Regions from separate parts of the Bradyrhizobium sp. WYCCWR15520 genome, predicted to be linked through region 1. Evidence: predicted binding sites of a transcription regulator. Region 1 holds the regulator's gene; each other region holds the start of a gene.
The links. Region 1 encodes LexA, which represses DNA repair genes until DNA is damaged. Its sites were predicted from a motif close to TGTTCNNNNTGTGTTCNG; they were not measured.
Positions count from the first base shown of each region.

Region 1 (4,196 bases):
GCATGCCGCGCCTGTTCGCGACCGCCGATCATACCGCAACCGCCCGCGCGGCGCTGTGGGGCGGCCGCGAGATCGCCATGCTGTTGCTGGCCTCGCTGGTGGCGGGGCTCGCGACCACGCCCTACGCCGCCTTCCACTTCCACCGGGTCACGCCCTATGGCGTGCTCGCCAATCTCGCGGCGATGCCGGTGGTGTCGGCGCTGGTGATGCCGGCAGGCCTGCTCGGCCTCGTCGCGATGCCATTCGGGTTCGATCGCCCGTTCTGGGCGATCATGGGCGTCGGCATCGACTGGATGATCGCGGTGACGCAATGGGTCGCAGCGCTGCCCGGCGCGGTCGGCCGGGTGCCGGCGTTCGGCATCGGCCCGCTGATCGCGGCGAGCCTCGGCATCATCCTGCTCGGCCTGTTGCGCACGCCGCTGCGCTGGTCGGGCGCGGCGCTGGTGCTGGCGGCGGCATTGTGGGCGGCGAGGGCGCCGCAGCCGGATATCCTGATCTCCGCCGACGGCCGCCATGTCGGCGTCCGCGGCCAGGATGGGAGGCTGCATCTGATGCACGCGGCCAAGGGGTCCCGGGACGTCTTCCTGCTGAAGGAGTGGCTGGCGGCGGATGCCGACGCGCGCACGGCAACCGATGCATCGCTCACGTCAGGCGTCTCCTGCGATGAATTCGGCTGCGTGATGCCGTCCGTCGGCGGCGGCCTGGTCGCGCAGGCGTTCAGGCCCGAGGCGCTGGCGGACGACTGCGAGCGCGCGGCGCTCATTGTGACCCTGCGGCAGGCGCCCGCTTCCTGCGCGGCTTCCGTGATCGATGCCGAGCGGCTGCGGCGGCAGGGCGCCATGACGCTGCGACGAGGCCGCGAGGGATTTGTCGTCGAGGCGGTGAAGCCGCGAGGGATCGACCGCCCCTGGTCGCCGGCCGTTGCCGACGCGGGAGAGGTCGACGCCAACGTTCTGGCCCCGCGCGTCGTGCCGCCTCGCGCCGTCGATGCGACGCCAGCCGAGGCGGACCTTCAGGCGGAAGAGTAGGCGGATTTCAATGCTCGTCGATTGGGGGGCTGGACGGATGGGCCGGTATCTCGAACGCGCCGAGGTGGAATTCCTCCGGCGCGTCGGGGGATGACGGCAGGTTGACCAGCGTGAAAGACGCTTCGGGGAATTGCTGCCAGATCGCGAGGTCTTCGGCCGTGATGGTGAGCCAGCCATATCTGAACATGTAACGTCCGGGCTCGGTGACGCGTCCAGCCCTTTGCCATGTGACTTTGTTGACCACCGGTTGCCCCCTCGGTGCCGAATTTTGAAAAACGCATCACCATGATCCGCCGGCCTGGACCGGCGGATCGCATCCACGTGGCGTCTATCCGGTCACGATCGAAGCGGCCGGACGTGCTTCCGTCACCTTCGGTGCGCGCTCGCCACCGGTCTGAACCACCGGCAATTGCAGCACGGTTGCGCGCTGGCCTTCGCAAAGCTGCGTCACCAGCACATGGCTTCCATCAGGAAATTCGATCGCGTCATGATGACGGTCGGCGACTTCGGGTTCGATCTGATTGAATTTGCCGACCCGCCAGTCGGTGGTTCGCGTCCAGATCCAGCGGTTGTCGTATTTGACGTCCTCGGCGAACGCCAGTTCGGTGCCGGGAAGCATGCAGACCGCCACTGCTGGTTCGCGTTCCGACGCAAAGCCGCGGGTCGATGTACCGCGGAACGTCGTGGTGATCAGCGTCTCGCCGACCTGGGCAGGCCGGGTAGCCACAGCATGCAGGCTATAGTCACACATCGGATGGCTCCCTCATTTGAGATAGCTGACCCGTGTCTTCAAGGAGGCACAGGCCCCTATCAGAGTGGACATGGCGCAGAGCCTTTTCTTTTTTCTGGGCAATTCTGCGACTGGCGCGCTGCGCCACATTCACAAACGCGCTAACGTGCCTTGGTTCCAATCGTTCAACAAAAAACCCCGGCGAAGGGCCGGGGCTCTTTTCCGTCATGTCCACGGACGGCACACCGGTCAGTATTTGCGGTAAAGGCCGATCAGCTTGCCCTGAATCCGGACCCGGTTCGGCGGCAGGATGCGGACTTCATAGGCGGCGTTGGCGGGCTCCAGCGCGATCGAGGCGCCGCGGCGGCGGAAGCGTTTTAGCGTAGCTTCCTCCTCGTCGATCAGTGCCACCACGATGTCGCCGGTGTCGGCGGTCTCGTTGCGCTGGATCAGCGCCATGTCGCCGTCGAGGATGCCGGCCTCGACCATGGAATCGCCGCGTACTTCGAGCGCGTAGTGCTCGCCGGAGCCGAGCATGTCGGGCGGCACGCTGATGGTGTGGCTGCGAGTCTGCAGCGCCTCGATCGGCGTACCGGCGGCGATCCGGCCCATCACGGGCACCGCGACCGGGCGATTGCCGTCATCCTCGGCGGCGGGCACGCTCACCGTGCGCTTGCCGAGCGTGCCTTCAATGACGCTCGGCGTGAAGCCGCGGCGGCCGTTGCCGGCAGCCGCAAGCTCCGGCAGCTTGATGACCTCGATGGCGCGGGCGCGGTTGGGCAGCCGGCGGATGAAGCCGCGCTCCTCCAGCGCCGTAATGAGGCGGTGGATTCCGGATTTCGAGCGCAGGTCGAGCGCGTCCTTCATTTCGTCGAAGGAGGGCGGTACGCCAGCCTCTTTCAGCCGTTCATTGATGAAACGCAGAAGTTCGTACTGTTTGCGCGTAAGCATCGCGAGCAATCCCCCGGTTGGCGTCGTCGTTTCGAATCTTCAGCGCTCGGATGGCGGGAGTCCCCAAATCCCAGGCAGAGACACCAGCAGTCGAAACAAATCATGAACGGACACTATATGTTCGATATGTGTTCCGCAACCACTTAATTTCAGGTGAACGCGTCAGGGTTTCTGTCCAAGACGTGTCTTGAGGCGCGTCTTGGGGCGTCATTCCGGCAGCCGCAGCAGCTCGCAAGGCGCCCCCTTGGCGGCCGCCGGCGCGAACGGCGGACGTATCACTAATGCCTGTGCCGCAGCGAGATTCCCCAATAGCGAAGAGTCCTGATGGTTCACCGGCACGGCGACCAGCGTGCCGTCTTCGCGCGCTTCGAGGCGTGCGCGTAGATAGTCCTCGCGCTGGTCGTTGGCGGCGAGGTCGCGGCCGAGCAGGGCGCTTTCTCTGACGTGATGAACGTGGTCGCGGCCCGACAATGCGCGAATCAGCGGCACCAGAAACAGGAAGCCGCAGACATAGGAGGAGACAGGATTGCCGGGCAGGCCGATCACCCGCATCGCGCCGAGCCGCCCGTGCATCATCGGCTTGCCCGGCCGCATCGCGATCCGCCAGAACGCCATGGCGACGCCCTCGGCCTCCAGCGAGTGCTTGACGAGGTCGTGGTCCCCGACCGAGGCGCCGCCCATGGTGATCAGGATGTCCGCGCCAGCCTCGCGGGCGCGGCGGATGCCTTGCGTGGTCGCGGCGACAGTGTCGGCGGCGATGCCGAGATCGACGACGTCGGCCCCCTCGGCCCGCGCCAGCGCCCGCAGGCCATAGCCGTTGGAATAGACGATCTGGCCAGGACCGGGGCTTGCCCCCGGCATCACCAGCTCGTCGCCGGTCGCGAGCACAGCGACCTTCGGGCGGCGTTGCACCGCTAGCTCCGGATAGTTCATGCCGGCGGCGAGCGACAGGTCGCGGTCAGAGAGGCGGCGTCTGCGTTTGAGCAGGACGTCACCCTCGCGAAAGTCGACGCCGGCGGCACGGATGTGCCGTCCCCGAACGGCGGCTTCCGTGATGGTGATATGATCGCCGTCGGCTGCCGTGTCTTCCTGGATGATGACGGCGTCGGCGCCGTCGGGGATCACGCCGCCGGTGAATATCCGTACCGCCTCGCCCTGGCCGACCTTGCGCTCGAACGGCCGGCCGGCGGCGACCTCGCCGATCACCTTCAGCCGCGCGCTGGCGTCGGCGGCATCAGCCGCACGCACCGCATAGCCGTCCATTGCCGACATCGCCAGCGGCGGCTGCGTCCGCCGCGCGGCGACGTCGCGGGCGAGGATGCGATGATGTGCGGCATCGAGGGCCACCATTTCTTCGGGCAGCGCTATAGCGCCGGCAAGGATCGCAGCAAGCGCATCGGCGACAGGCATCAAGGCCACGGGCAGACCTCCGTCAAATTCCAGCGCTAGATTCCAAGCGCAGTCAGTGCCCTGGCCACGTCATCCGT
Region 1 covers NZ_JBWBWM010000001.1:89,863-94,058, reverse strand. The annotation lists gene AC0QUY_RS00465 (ComEC/Rec2 family competence protein) at 1-1,028, shown strand, start outside; gene AC0QUY_RS00460 (hypothetical protein) at 1,036-1,272, opposite strand; gene AC0QUY_RS00455 (hypothetical protein) at 1,357-1,779, opposite strand; gene lexA (transcriptional repressor LexA) at 2,008-2,709, opposite strand; gene AC0QUY_RS00445 (molybdopterin molybdotransferase MoeA) at 2,917-4,128, opposite strand; gene AC0QUY_RS00440 (HAD family hydrolase) at 4,155-4,196, opposite strand, start outside.

Region 2 (4,196 bases), on a different contig from region 1:
TAACTCTTAAGGCTTGGGTGTCTCCAGTTTGAACCGGCCGGCCCCGCCCTGGCCGAGCGGTTTTTCGAGTTCGGGTAGAATTGTCTTTAATTCACCCGCAAGCGTCCACGGTGGATTGACGATCAAAAGCCCGGTGGAGGCGAGCGGGCCGCCGGCCTCCTGTGGAGCGACGCTGAATTCGAGCCGCAGACATTTTCCGGCTGGCTTGCTGGCAGCGGCAGCGCCTGCGACCAGCCGCGCCAGGGTATCGGTGGCGCGACGGCTCTTCACCGGATACCAGATCAGATAGCTGCCGGTCGGCCATTTCGCGTAGGCCTCGGCGAATGCGCCGGCCAGCCTTTCGAACTCGTCCTTTTGCTCGAACGCGGGATCGATCAGCACCAGACCGCGCCGCTCGTTGGGAGGCACGAAGGCCGGCAATGCGGTCCAGCCGTCAAGATCGACCACCCGCGCCTGGCTATCGCGGCGCAACGCATCGACCAATTGCCGGCGGGAACCAGGCTCGATTTCGCAGGCCGTCAGTCGGTCCTGCGGCCGCAGCAGCGCGCGGGCGATCAAGGGCGATCCCGGATAGGCCTCGAGCGTGCCCGGCGCGTTGAATGCCCTGACGATGTCGAGGTAGGGGGTCACCAACGGCAGCGCGGTTTGTGAAAACCGTGCCTGCATCACCCGCGCAATGCCGGTCAGCCATTCTCCGCCGCGGCGCGCTTCCTCACCGGTGAGATCGTAGCGCCCGGCCCCGGCATGGGTGTCGATGACGCGAAACGGGGCCTGCTTTTCCTGCAGATAGGTCAGCATGCGCACCAGTACGATGTGCTTGATGACATCGGCAAAGCCGCCGGCATGAAAGGCGTGTCGGTAGTTCATGGTGGGACGGGTTACGACATTGGGACGAGGAAAGTAACCCATGTCGTCAAGCTGCGGGTGGCGGGATGACATCTCCAATTGCATTGGTGAGATGCTGGGGTCATCGGAGTCATACCGGTAACTTCAATCTTAGGATGTATCACCCTGTGTCGGCTGACGACGGCGATGACCATGTGTCGACCTGTGTGGCGCTGGCAACGGTATGATCTGAGTCGGCGGAGCTTCGACCGTGACGGCCGGCACCGGTGACGATTAGATCAAGGTGACGGGTGATAATCCACGATCAATTTTGCCAAGGGGGATGGCAACGATGTCGTTCGGGTCGACAACGGCGGCGGCAGCGTCGATTTCTCGATCAGTGGTTATTCGCTGGATGATGGTTATCGTCACCCAGCAGTACGGCAGGACGACTATAAACTTCAAGGGCTCGAACGATTCCCTTGTTTTCGATCATGGCAGCAATGGATCGGCACGACTGAGCTCACCGATCACATCAGCCTTGATATTCTTGCCTGACGCTGCTTTGGCGGAGAAAAGGGCCCGGCCATCCACGTGCCTTGCAGACGACAATAAAAGCCGTGGATGACCGGGACGCAGACAGGTGTAGACAAGTCTGCGCAGGGCGGATTGCTATGTCTGGGCAGGCATGACGGAAGGCAGGATTCAGCCGCCCCGCACCGGCGGCATCACCACCTCGTCACGCCGGCAGGTGCGGCGGTCGATTTCGTCGCAGGCGCGGAATTGCATGTCCTTGCTCAGGCAAATCCGCACCTCGCTCAGGCGGCGGCTCGAGCAGACCACCGAAATCGCCGAGCTGCTCAGGCCCGGGTTGATCTTGATGAAGGCGGCCTCGAGATCGCCGGGGGCGATAGTCTTCTGCTCGGACAATTCGAGGAATTCCTCGGGGATTTTCACCGCTGCGCGGGCCTTGCGGACGCTCTCGAAATAGGCGCGGGCGCCGAGGCCGGAGCAGGTGCCATGCTTGTCCCACTCGTTGAAGATCAGGCCGGGCGCCGGCATCAGGTCCAGCATCGAGGTCATGATGTTGCGGTCGAGCCGCGGCGACGGCCGCTGGCAATATTCGGGAAAGCCGCGCTCATATTGCGGCCACAGGCCGTGAACCACGAACGAATAGGGGCGGCTGCACTGGACCTGTGAACGCCCGCTATTGCCGCGCTCGGCCGCCGCCTCGCAGAACGAGGGCGACCACGACAGGGCCAGGACGTAAAAATCGAACTCGCCCGGGGCGTTCTGCCGGCGGTCCTGGGCGGACGCCAACCCGGCGGAGACGACAACAAGCGTCAGCGAAATCAGAAGTCGGGAAATAACAGACCGGTGCATCGAACGCCCCTCTACTCGACTACCGGGAGCCTAGCAGGGAACCGGAACATTTCAAGAACAAAATTTGAAAATCCCACAGGCCGGCCGGCTCGACCGGACTGAAATGCCGGGATCAGGGCCGGGCGGCCCTGCAGCCCGGGCTATAGGCCCAGTTGCGGTCAAGCCCGGTCACGCACCATTCGACGCCTTGGCCGAAGCCGGCAAAGCCGCCATCCTCGATGATCGAGTAGTGCACGCTGCGCATCTTGCCGTCGCTCAGCATCACGTCGCCGCTGCAGAAGCGGCGCGGAATGTTGTCGGACTGCCAGGGCCGAAACGCGGTTTCGTGGATCCGGCCGAAGCCGGTGATCACCAGAGCCGAATTCCAGAACTTGCCCTCCTTCTCCTGGAATTGCGACGCGATGGTCGGCAGCGCCCGCTCGCATTCGGCGACGCGGCCGTCATATTTCGGGCCGAACAGGCCGAAATTCAGCTCCAACGGATTGGCGGCCTGAGCGGCGTGGCTGGAGACCAGCAGGGCGAGCGCCGCAGCCGTTGGGCCGAGGGCTCTCAAGGATGTGAACAGGTTGCGCATGGGGAATCCGCCGGTAAACCAACACAGGGGACGGTGCCGCGAAGCCCCGACAAGGTCAAGTGCAGCGCGGCAACACCTGACGACCAAGTCCGTCCCGTGCTGCAACCATTCTTTTCACGGCCATCGGCGCACACTATGGTGGGCGTCGAGCGAAATGGAGTCTGCGATGCGAAGAATTCTGGCCGCGTGCCTGATTGCCATGGGTGGGATGCTGGCGGGGGCGCCGGCGCAGGCGCAGTGGTTCGACATCGACACGGTGCCGCCGTTCAAGGGCAACGACACCGGCGGCATCATCGCCTATACGCTCGCGACGCAGGCCGATGCCCGCCAGCTCGCCGTCGACCACTGCGCCCGCTACGGCAAGGTGGTGAAATTCCTCGGCGTGCAGCCGAATTACGGCGGCTATGTTTCGTTTGCCTGCCGCTGGGTGCCCTATGGCGCCGCCGAGCGGCCGCTGCGCACGCTTTACTGAGCGCGACCTCCAAAGCTTCCCTGGCTGGACATGTTTTCGCCACGCAAAGCGTGTGTCACTTCGCGCGCGCACGATAGCGTTGAAGAATTTAGGGGAGCGCACGGATGAGACGACTGCTTCTTGTGTCCTGTTTGGCTGTAGGTTTGTTACCGGCTAGCGGCGCCATCGCCGTGGAATTGCCGATGCGCAAGGCCGGGCTGTGGGAGATGAAGGTGGTGAGCGGCGGCACGGTGCCCGAGATGACCATGCAGCAGTGCACTGACGCGACCACCGACAAGGATATGAGCACGGCCATGGCGCCGATGGCCAAGGAGATCTGCTCCAAGCAGGATATCCAGAAGACGGCGACCGGCTATGTCACCGATTCCGTCTGCGGTATTGGCGGCATCACGGTCAAGTCACGCGCCGAAATCACCGGCGACTTCAATTCCGCCTACACCGTGAAAACGAGCTCGCAGAGCGAGGGTGGCCTGGCCGGCGCCGCGCGCGACAGCAAAAGCACGATCGAGGCCAAATGGGTGGGCGCCTGCAAGGCCGATCAGAAGCCTGGCGACATCATCATGCCCGGCGGTATGAAGATGAACGTCAAGGACATGGAAAAGATGAAGGCGCTGATCCCGAAGAAGTGAGGGTCAGTAATTCGCGTTGTCGCGCTGAATCCGCGTACTCCTTTAACTCTCCCGCTTGCGGGAGAGGTCGGATTGCGAAGCAATCCGGGTGAGGGGGTGCAGGTCTATCGATACATCACGATCGCGGAGAGAGCCCCTCACCCCGATCCTCTCCCCGCAAGAGCGGGGCGAGGGAGAAGTTACACCGGCACTCTTACCGCCGCGCGCAAGCCGCCCATTGGGCTGTCGCCGAGCGTGATGTCGCCGCCATGCGAGCGGGCGATGTCGCGGGCGATGGCGAGCCCGAGGCCCGTGCCGCCCTCGTCCTGGTTGC
Region 2 covers NZ_JBWBWM010000025.1:69,810-74,005, reverse strand. The annotation lists gene AC0QUY_RS26995 (23S rRNA (adenine(2030)-N(6))-methyltransferase RlmJ) at 7-867, opposite strand; gene AC0QUY_RS26990 (ribonuclease T2 family protein) at 1,531-2,208, opposite strand; gene AC0QUY_RS26985 (hypothetical protein) at 2,321-2,782, opposite strand; gene AC0QUY_RS26980 (hypothetical protein) at 2,949-3,254, shown strand; gene AC0QUY_RS26975 (DUF3617 domain-containing protein) at 3,359-3,883, shown strand; gene AC0QUY_RS26970 (ATP-binding protein) at 4,063-4,196, opposite strand, start outside.
Region 2: the regulator LexA is predicted to act here: its motif matches at 2,251-2,268, upstream of AC0QUY_RS26990 (ribonuclease T2 family protein).

Region 3 (4,196 bases), on a different contig from region 1:
CCATTCCATCGCGATGCGTTCGGGTCCTTCCACCCGCGCCACCGTGTGCGTGACGCGCCGCCAGGTGAATTGATGCGGCGGGCCGTCGGGGACGGTCGCAAACGGCACCTTGATCGGCTCGGGCTTGTCGAACAGCCGCAACGGGCGCAGCGGCGGCTCGCTTTCGATCCGCTCGGGCCAGGCGGCCTGTGCGGCGGCCGCCAGATGATGCTGCGCCGGCATGGCCAGCACGGCGCGCTCGGGGATGTGGGTATCCTCAGGCAGATGCACGAGGACACGCTTGCCGCCGATCCGCGCGGCGATGCGGTCGATCAATGCGGACAGTTCATCATTGTCATGGATGTTGGCGTCGAGATCGCGCTGCTGCTGCACCACGATTTCGGTGCGGCTGGCGGACAGGCGGATAAGATCGAAGCCGAAGCCGGGATCGAGCGGATCGTTGAGCGCATCGAGCCGTTCGCGAAACAAGCGGTCGATTATCTCCGGCCTCGTCACCGGACGTCCGGTGTCGACAGAGATCGTTCGCACCGCACTGTCAGTACGGAAGAAGCTCGCGTCCAGCCGCCGCGCGCCCTTGCCCTGCTTGTCCATCGCCGTGACCAGCATGGCGGCCAGCGCAGACAGATTCATCGCGATCACGGTGTCGGTCGCGACCGGGTCGGGAAAACGTTTTTCGACGATGTAATCCGGCAGCGGCTTGCGGGGACTGATCGGCGCATCGCCCTGCCCCAGCGCCTGCGCCAGCAGCGTCGTGAAGGACGCGCCGAACCGCGCGGTGATTTCGTGGGGCGCGCGCAAGGCGACGTCGCCGATGGTCTTCAAGCCGGCGCGGCGCAGACCGGCGGTGATGGCGTCGCCGGCGCCGAGCGCGGATATTGGCAGCGGAGCGACGGCCTCGGCCTCTTCGCCGTCGGCCACGATCTTTCCCGACGCATGGCGCGTCAGCGTGCGGGCGCAGATCGAGGTGGAGGCGATCGCGGCGCTGACGGCAAAGCCGCGGCGGCTCAGCGCACCGCAGACAATCTGCAGAAGCGCGCGCTCGCCGCCGAACAGATGGGCGCAGCCGGTGATGTCGAGATAGAGCCCATACGGCGGATCGAGCGCCACCAGTGGCGTGAAGCGGTCGCACCAGTCGGCGATGTCATCGAGCGTCTTGCGGTCGGCAGCCTCGTCGGCGTCGAACACCGTGAGTTCAGGGCAGATCGCGCGGGCATTGGCGAGCGGCAGGCCGATCGAGAGGCCGGCGCGCACGGCGGCCTCGTCGAGCGAATGGATCAGGATGGCATTGTGCTGCTTGGCAACGACGACGGAGGGGTGCTTCATCTCTAAAGTGGGACTCGGGACGAGACCCCCACCCCAACCCTCCCCCGCAAGCGGGAGAGGGAGCGCACCGTTCGTATTGCAGGCAGCGTGGCCCGAAACTGTTTTGGCATTTTCAGCTTGCGCGGCGTTGGCCTGCATAAGCCGCCGCTGGATGCGGTCGATGGGCAGGCGTGGCAGCCAGAGACTGAGGATACGCCGTGGGTTCTCTGAACAAGCACTCATCACAATTCCATTCCATGATCCAGCGGCCAACCGGGCCATGACGGTTACGAACGAGATGCGCGTCGAAAACGGGCGCGCCCCACGCGCTCCACTGCGATCCCGGCGGCGAATGCGCGGCACGCACGATCCACCTTGTCTCCGCGGTCGAAGGCCGCGGCTCGGCGGCCATCCGCAGCAGCAGCGCGGTGACGCCGGAGGCTTGCGCGGCCAAAGTGAGCTTGCGGCTGGCGACGAGATCGAGCTGACGCGCCTGCCCCCACACCTCCAGCACCACGGCGCCGAGCGCGTCGCAGGCCAGCGCATCGGCGGCAGTCCGTAGCGCGGCGTCGGTATCGGGCGCGCGCACCGTTACCAGCAGCCGCGGATCGAGCCCCAATTCGCAGAGCCCACTCATCGACAACGCGCCCGATTCAATTTCCGAAAAATCCTGCCGCACCCAGACCAGCGGCCGGCGCGGCGATACCCGTCCCGCAAGGCCGGCGATGAAGCCGGTGGCCACAGCGCTCTGATGTCCCTCGGCGAACACTTCATGCACCGCTGATAGCGCCAGCCCGCCCTGCAACATCGTATCCGCGGCCTTATGGCCAAGCGCGATCCTGTTGAGGTCATGCGCATCGCCATGCGCCTCCAGGCGTTCGATGCTTCCGCGCAAACTTGCAAGCGTGCTGGTGCGTGCGGTGCTCATGCGCCGCTCCTTCGGAAATTGGGCCTTACCGCTTCTTCCCGAGTGAACCCGCGGCTGGCTCATTTGTTCATGATATGTTCTAATATAAAGCTAACAGGCCCGGCGGAGTCAATCAGGATCGACACCCGGGCGATTCATGAGCGGAATCAAAGGGATTCGACGATGGACGTGCAACGTAAGCTGGAAATCCTGGCGGATGCCGCGAAATACGATGCTTCCTGCGCCTCCTCCGGCACCGAGAAGCGGGATTCCAGCGACGGCAAGGGCCTCGGTTCGACCGTATCAGGCATGGGCATCTGCCATTCCTACGCGCCGGACGGACGCTGCATCTCGCTGTTGAAGGTGCTGCTGACCAACGCCTGCAATTACAATTGCCTCTATTGCGTCAACCGCACCTCCTCGAACGTGCCGCGCGCCCGCTTCACGGTCGATGAAGTAGTGAAGCTCACGATCGATTTCTACCGACGCAATTACATCGAGGGCTTGTTTCTCTCCTCCGGCATCATCCGCAGCGCCGACTACACCATGGAGCAGGTGGTGAGCGTCGCGCGAAAGTTGCGCGAGGAGCATCATTTTCGCGGCTACATCCATCTGAAGACCATTCCTGAAGCGGACGACGCGCTGATCGCGGAGGCCGGCAAATATGCCGACCGTCTCTCCATCAATATCGAAATGCCGCTGGAAAACAGTCTTGCGAAATTCGCGCCGGAAAAGGACCTGCGCGCGATCCGCCGCACCATGGGCCGGCTGCGGCTGAGGCTCGATGAAGCGCAGGAGAACGACAAGAACGCAACGAAAGCAAAGCCGCCGCGCTTTGCACCGGCCGGGCAAAGCACGCAGATGATCGTCGGCGCGGATGCGGCCGACGACAAAACCATCCTCGATACCAGCGCCAACCTCTACGGCTCCTACCGCCTCAAGCGCGTCTATTATTCGGCCTTCAGCCCGATCCCGGACGCCAGCCGCGCGCTGCCGCTTGTGGTGCCGCCGCTGGTTCGCGAGCACCGGCTTTACCAGGCCGACTGGCTGATGCGGTTTTACGGCTTTGACGCCGGCGAGATCGTCGACGAGGCCGAGGGCATGCTGCCGCTCGATATCGATCCGAAACTCGCCTGGGCGCTGCGCCACCGCGGCCGCTTCCCGCTCGATGTCGCGACCGCCAGCCGCGAAGAGCTGTTGCGGGTGCCGGGCTTCGGCACCAGGGCAGTCGACCGCATCATCGCGACGCGCCGCCTGACCTCGATCCGCCTGGCCGATCTGGTGCGGCTGCACATTCCGCAGAAGAAGGCGCTGCCGTTTATCGTTCTCGCAGACCACCGCCCTTCCCCGCATCTGCTCGATGGCGCGGGGCTGAAGGAGAGGTTCAAACCGAAGGCGACGCAGTTGGGATTTGGGTTCTGAACCCACAGCGTCATTGCGAGGAGCGCGAGCGACGAAGCAATCCATGTCTCAGCAAGCGGAGAAATGAATTGCTTCGCTTCGCTCGCAATGACGAGGAGGAGAGACATGCACCACATCACCCTCGACAGCGAAACCGATTTCGATGGCTGGCGCAAAGCCGCGCGTGCGCTGGCGCTAAACGATGTGAACCCCTCCGACGTGACGTGGCGTGTAGCCGGCGATGCGCCCGAATTGTTTGAGCCGTCTGCGCCGCCGCTCGACCCCCCACAGGGCACCACCTTCAACGTCCCCGCCAAATTCGTCGAGCTGGCTGAAACTGCGATCCTGCACCGCAACCCGGAACGGTTCGCCCTGCTCTATCGCCTGCTGTGGCGGCTGCGAAGTAATCACGATCTGCTCGAACTCGCAACCGATCCCGATGTGGCCGACGTCACCGCGATGGCAAAAGCCGTGCGCCGCGATGAGCACAAGATGCATGCCTTTGTCCGCTTCCGCGAAATCGGCCGCGAGCAGAAATCGCATTTCGTTGCCTGGTTCGAACCGGAGCACCACATCGTCGAACTGG
Region 3 covers NZ_JBWBWM010000010.1:153,337-157,532, reverse strand. The annotation lists gene AC0QUY_RS13605 (Y-family DNA polymerase) at 1-1,545, opposite strand, end outside; gene AC0QUY_RS13600 (ImuA family protein) at 1,436-2,230, opposite strand; gene AC0QUY_RS13595 (putative DNA modification/repair radical SAM protein) at 2,393-3,631, shown strand; gene AC0QUY_RS13590 (UdgX family uracil-DNA binding protein) at 3,737-4,196, shown strand, end outside.
Region 3: the regulator LexA is predicted to act here: its motif matches at 2,295-2,312, upstream of AC0QUY_RS13595 (putative DNA modification/repair radical SAM protein).

Region 4 (4,196 bases), on a different contig from region 1:
GTGGAAATACGGTGTGACTACAGGGCGAGGAAGACGTGGATGGCCGGGTCAAGCCCGGCCATGACGGAGAGAGTGGTGCTGTTCTTAAAACAAAAACGGCCGGGTCTTCCGACCCGGCCGCTTCGTACTCCGATCCGCCGATTTCGCTAAGCTTTAGCTCGCCTTCTTCACGAACGCGGGCTTGCCGACCTTCTTCTCGATCGCGCGCTTCAATTCCAGCGCGCGGGGGGAGAGGACGTCGGCCTTGGCCTTGATGAGGTACGCGTCCAGGCCGCCATTATGGTCGACGCTCTTGAGCGCGTTGGTCGAGACGCGCAGGCGCACGTTGCGGCCGAGCGCGTCCGAGATGAAGGTGACGTTGGTCAGGTTCGGCAGGAAGCGCCGCTTGGTCTTGATGTTCGAGTGGCTCACCTTGTGGCCCACCTGGGGGCCCTTGGCCGTCAGTTCGCAGCGCCGGGACATCTTGCAAATCCTCTTCCATCCCCGCCTTTAGGCCAAGCCGCTTCTCGCGGGCGCCGCGGGGGTCCAAAATCGCGTCCATTTCCAGGAACCGCGGACGTATAGGAGGAGACGGCCACGGGGTCAAGGTTTTTGCCGCCCGCGCGGGGCGGAATGGAGCGGAATATAAGGGGTTCCAGCGGTTTAAGCCCTCCTTATAAAGGGCGCAATCCGCGCCGACATCATGGCTTTCGCGATTGAGACCCTCGGCCGCCGGAGGCGGCGCTTACACCGGGTCGTGTGAAGCGTGTTTTCGCGTCAACACGCGTTGTTTGCGGGATATTTTTGCCTAAATGAACAATAGCTCGCGCCGATCCCGGGACCTGCAGGAATTGACCAGCCGCAAAACCCCTTCATCCCTCACCAGGCTCACGCTCGGCCTGTGCACCGCCGCGTGCATCTGGCTGGCGCCGCAGGCGACTTTCGCGCAGGGCCGGCTGGATGCGCAATATGAGGCGACGCTGGCGGGGATTCCCGTCGGCAAGGGTACCTGGACCATCGAAATCGGCGACGACATGTATGCCGCCACCGCCCAGGGCGGCACCGCGGGGCTTTTGAAGGCGTTTTCCGGCGGCAGCGGCTCCGGCGCGAGCGTCGGCCGGATCCTCAACGGCGCGCTGGTCCCCAACTCCTATACCGCGACCACCACCACGCAGAAGAAATCCGAAACCATCCGGATTTCGCTGGCGAACGGCGGCGTGAAGGATTTTTCGATCGACCCGGCGCCGCCGGTCGATGCCGACCGCATTCCCGTCACCGAGGCGCACCGCAAGGGCGTGCTCGATCCCATGACCGGCTCAATGCTGCGGGTGCCTGGCAATGCCGAGGTGCTGAGCCCGGATTCCTGCCGCACCGGCGCTGGGATTTTTGACGGAAGGCTGCGCTACGATCTCAAGCTCGACTACAAGCGCATGGAAACGGTGAAGGCCGACAAGGGCTATCACGGGCCGGCGCTGGTCTGCGCCATCTACTTCACGCCGGTCGCGGGCTACATCCCCGATCGCCCCGTGATCAAATATCTCGCCGCCGAGCGAAAGATGGAGGTCACCCTCGTGCCGATCGTGGGAACCCGGATTTTGGTTCCCTTCCGCATGACCATCCCGACGCCGTTTGGCCTGGCGATGCTGGAAGCGACGTCGTTTGTCACGACCGCGACGCCGCCACGGGTAGCGAAGACGAATTAGGCCTTTGAAGTCACCTCGCCCCGCTCTTTGCGGGGAGAGGTCGGATTGCGGAGCAATCCGGGTGAGGGGCTGTCTCCATAGCGGGACTCGCGGAGACAGCCCCTCACCCCGACCCTCTCCCCGCGAAGGGCGGGGCGAGGGGGCGCAGCTCGGTCGCGGCGAAGTCGACGCAACCGCCATGAATCATGTTGACTCCTGACCACTTCTGATTCGACTCCGTGCCTTAAGAAATTGGTCCCGAAACCGTTGCTTGTGGAGCCCGTGTAAACTTGATCTAGTGCCGCCCCGGGCGTGTCAGCGCGAGATGTTGCGGTGAACGTATCGGGTCTCGGGAGGAGTCAGCGATTCGGACGCGATTCGTTCCAGACTCGTTCCAGAGCTTAAGCCGCGACCGCATCACCGTCGCAAAGTGAAACAGTTTCCCGTCATTGCGAGCGAAGCGAAGCAATCCATCGGGCCGCAAAGAAAGAATGGATTGCTTCGTCGCGTTGCTCCTCGCAATGACGGTTGAAGCGGCGGAATTTTTAAGAAACACCTGCACAGAATGGCTTTCTCTCCTTCCACGTTCGCAACCGAACGCGCGCCCGGCGCGGGCGTTACCGCCGTGCTCGGGCCGACCAACACCGGCAAGACGCATCTGGCGATCGAGCGGATGCTGGGGCATTCGTCGGGCGTGATCGGCCTGCCGCTGCGCCTCTTGGCGCGCGAGGTCTACAACAAGATCGCCGATCGCGCGGGCACTGAAAGCGTCGCGCTCGTCACCGGCGAGGAGAAGATCAAGCCGAAGAATCCGCGCTACTGGGTGTCGACCGTCGAAGCAATGCCCAGGGATCTCGACGTGAGTTTTCTCGCCGTCGATGAAATCCAGATCGCCGCCGATCTCGAGCGCGGCCATGTCTTCACCGACCGCATCCTGCATCGCCGCGGCCGCGACGAGACGCTGCTGCTGGGCGCTGCGACGATGCGTCCGATCATCGAGCGGCTGTTGCCGGGCGCGTCCATCATCACGCGGCCGAGGCTGTCGCAGCTCGAATTCGCCGGCGACCGCAAGATCACGCGCCAGCCGCGGCGCACGGCAATCGTCGCGTTCTCGGCCGATGAAGTCTATGCGATCGCCGAGTTGATCCGCCGTCAGCATGGCGGTGCTGCCGTTGTATTGGGCTCGCTCTCGCCACGCACACGCAACGCGCAGGTGGCGATGTTCCAGAACGGCGACGTCGATTATCTCGTCGCCACCGACGCTGTCGGCATGGGGCTGAACCTCGACGTCGATCACGTAGCCTTCGCCTCCGACCGCAAATACGACGGCTATCAGTTCCGCAGGCTCACGCCCGCCGAGTTTGCGCAGATCGCGGGCCGCGCCGGGCGCGCTACCCGCAACGGCACTTTTGGCACCACCGGGCGCTGCGCGCCGTTCGAGCCGGAGCTGGTGAACGCGCTGCAGAACCACACTTTCGACAGCGTCAAAATGCTGCAGTGGCGCAACTCAAAACTGGATTTCTCCTCGCTCGGCGCGCTGCAGGTGTCGCTGGCGCTGCCGCCGGGGCATGAGGTCTTGACCCGCGCGCCGATCGCCGAGGACCAGCGCGTGCTCGATCACGCTGCCCGCGACGGCGAGGTGAGGGACATGGCCCACGGTGCGGCTGCCGTGGAACGGCTGTGGGACGCCTGCGCGATCCCGGATTACCGCAAGATCGCGCCGGCTGCCCATGCCGAACTCGTGACTACGCTTTATGCATTCCTGATGCGGAAAGGTCGGATACCGGACGCATGGTTCGCCGCCCAGGTTGACCAGGCCGACCGCGTCACCGGCGATATCGACACGCTGTCGGGCCGGATCGCGCAAATCCGCACCTGGACCTTCGTCGCCAACCGCCCGGACTGGCTGTATGACCCCGATCACTGGCAGGGGATCACCCGGGAGGTCGAAAATAAATTATCCGATGCGCTGCATGAACGTCTAACGGAGCGTTTCGTTGACCGGCGGACCAGTGTATTGATGCGCCGCCTGCGGGAGAACAGTGTTTTGAATACGGAAATTGGCAAGACCGGCGAAGTGATTGTGGAAGGCCACGCGATCGGCCGGCTCGATGGATTTACCTTTGCACCCGATGCGGCGGAAGCCGGCTCGGACGCCAAGGCGTTGCAGGCCGCAGCCCAGCAGGTGCTGGCGAGCGAGATCGACGCGCGCGCCGGAAAACTCTCGGCAGCGCCCGACGATCAGTTCGTGCTGACGTCCGACGGCACCATCCGCTGGACCGGCGATGCCGTGGCAAAGCTCGTCGCCGCCGACGATGCGCTGCATCCGCGCATCCGCATCATTTCCGATGAGCGCCTTTCCGGCGCGCCGCGCGAAGCCGTGCAGGCGCGGCTCGATCTGTGGCTGAAGACGCATATCGAAAAGCTCTTGGGTCCGCTGTTCGGCCTGTCGAAGGCCGAGGACATCACGGGCATCGGACGCGGCATCGCGTTCCAGCTCGTCGAAGCGCTCGGCGTGCTCGAGCGTTCGAAGAT
Region 4 covers NZ_JBWBWM010000004.1:251,464-255,659, reverse strand. The annotation lists gene rpmB (50S ribosomal protein L28) at 154-462, opposite strand; gene AC0QUY_RS06490 (DUF3108 domain-containing protein) at 792-1,682, shown strand; gene AC0QUY_RS06485 (helicase-related protein) at 2,227-4,196, shown strand, end outside.
Region 4: the regulator LexA is predicted to act here: its motif matches at 2,041-2,058, upstream of AC0QUY_RS06485 (helicase-related protein).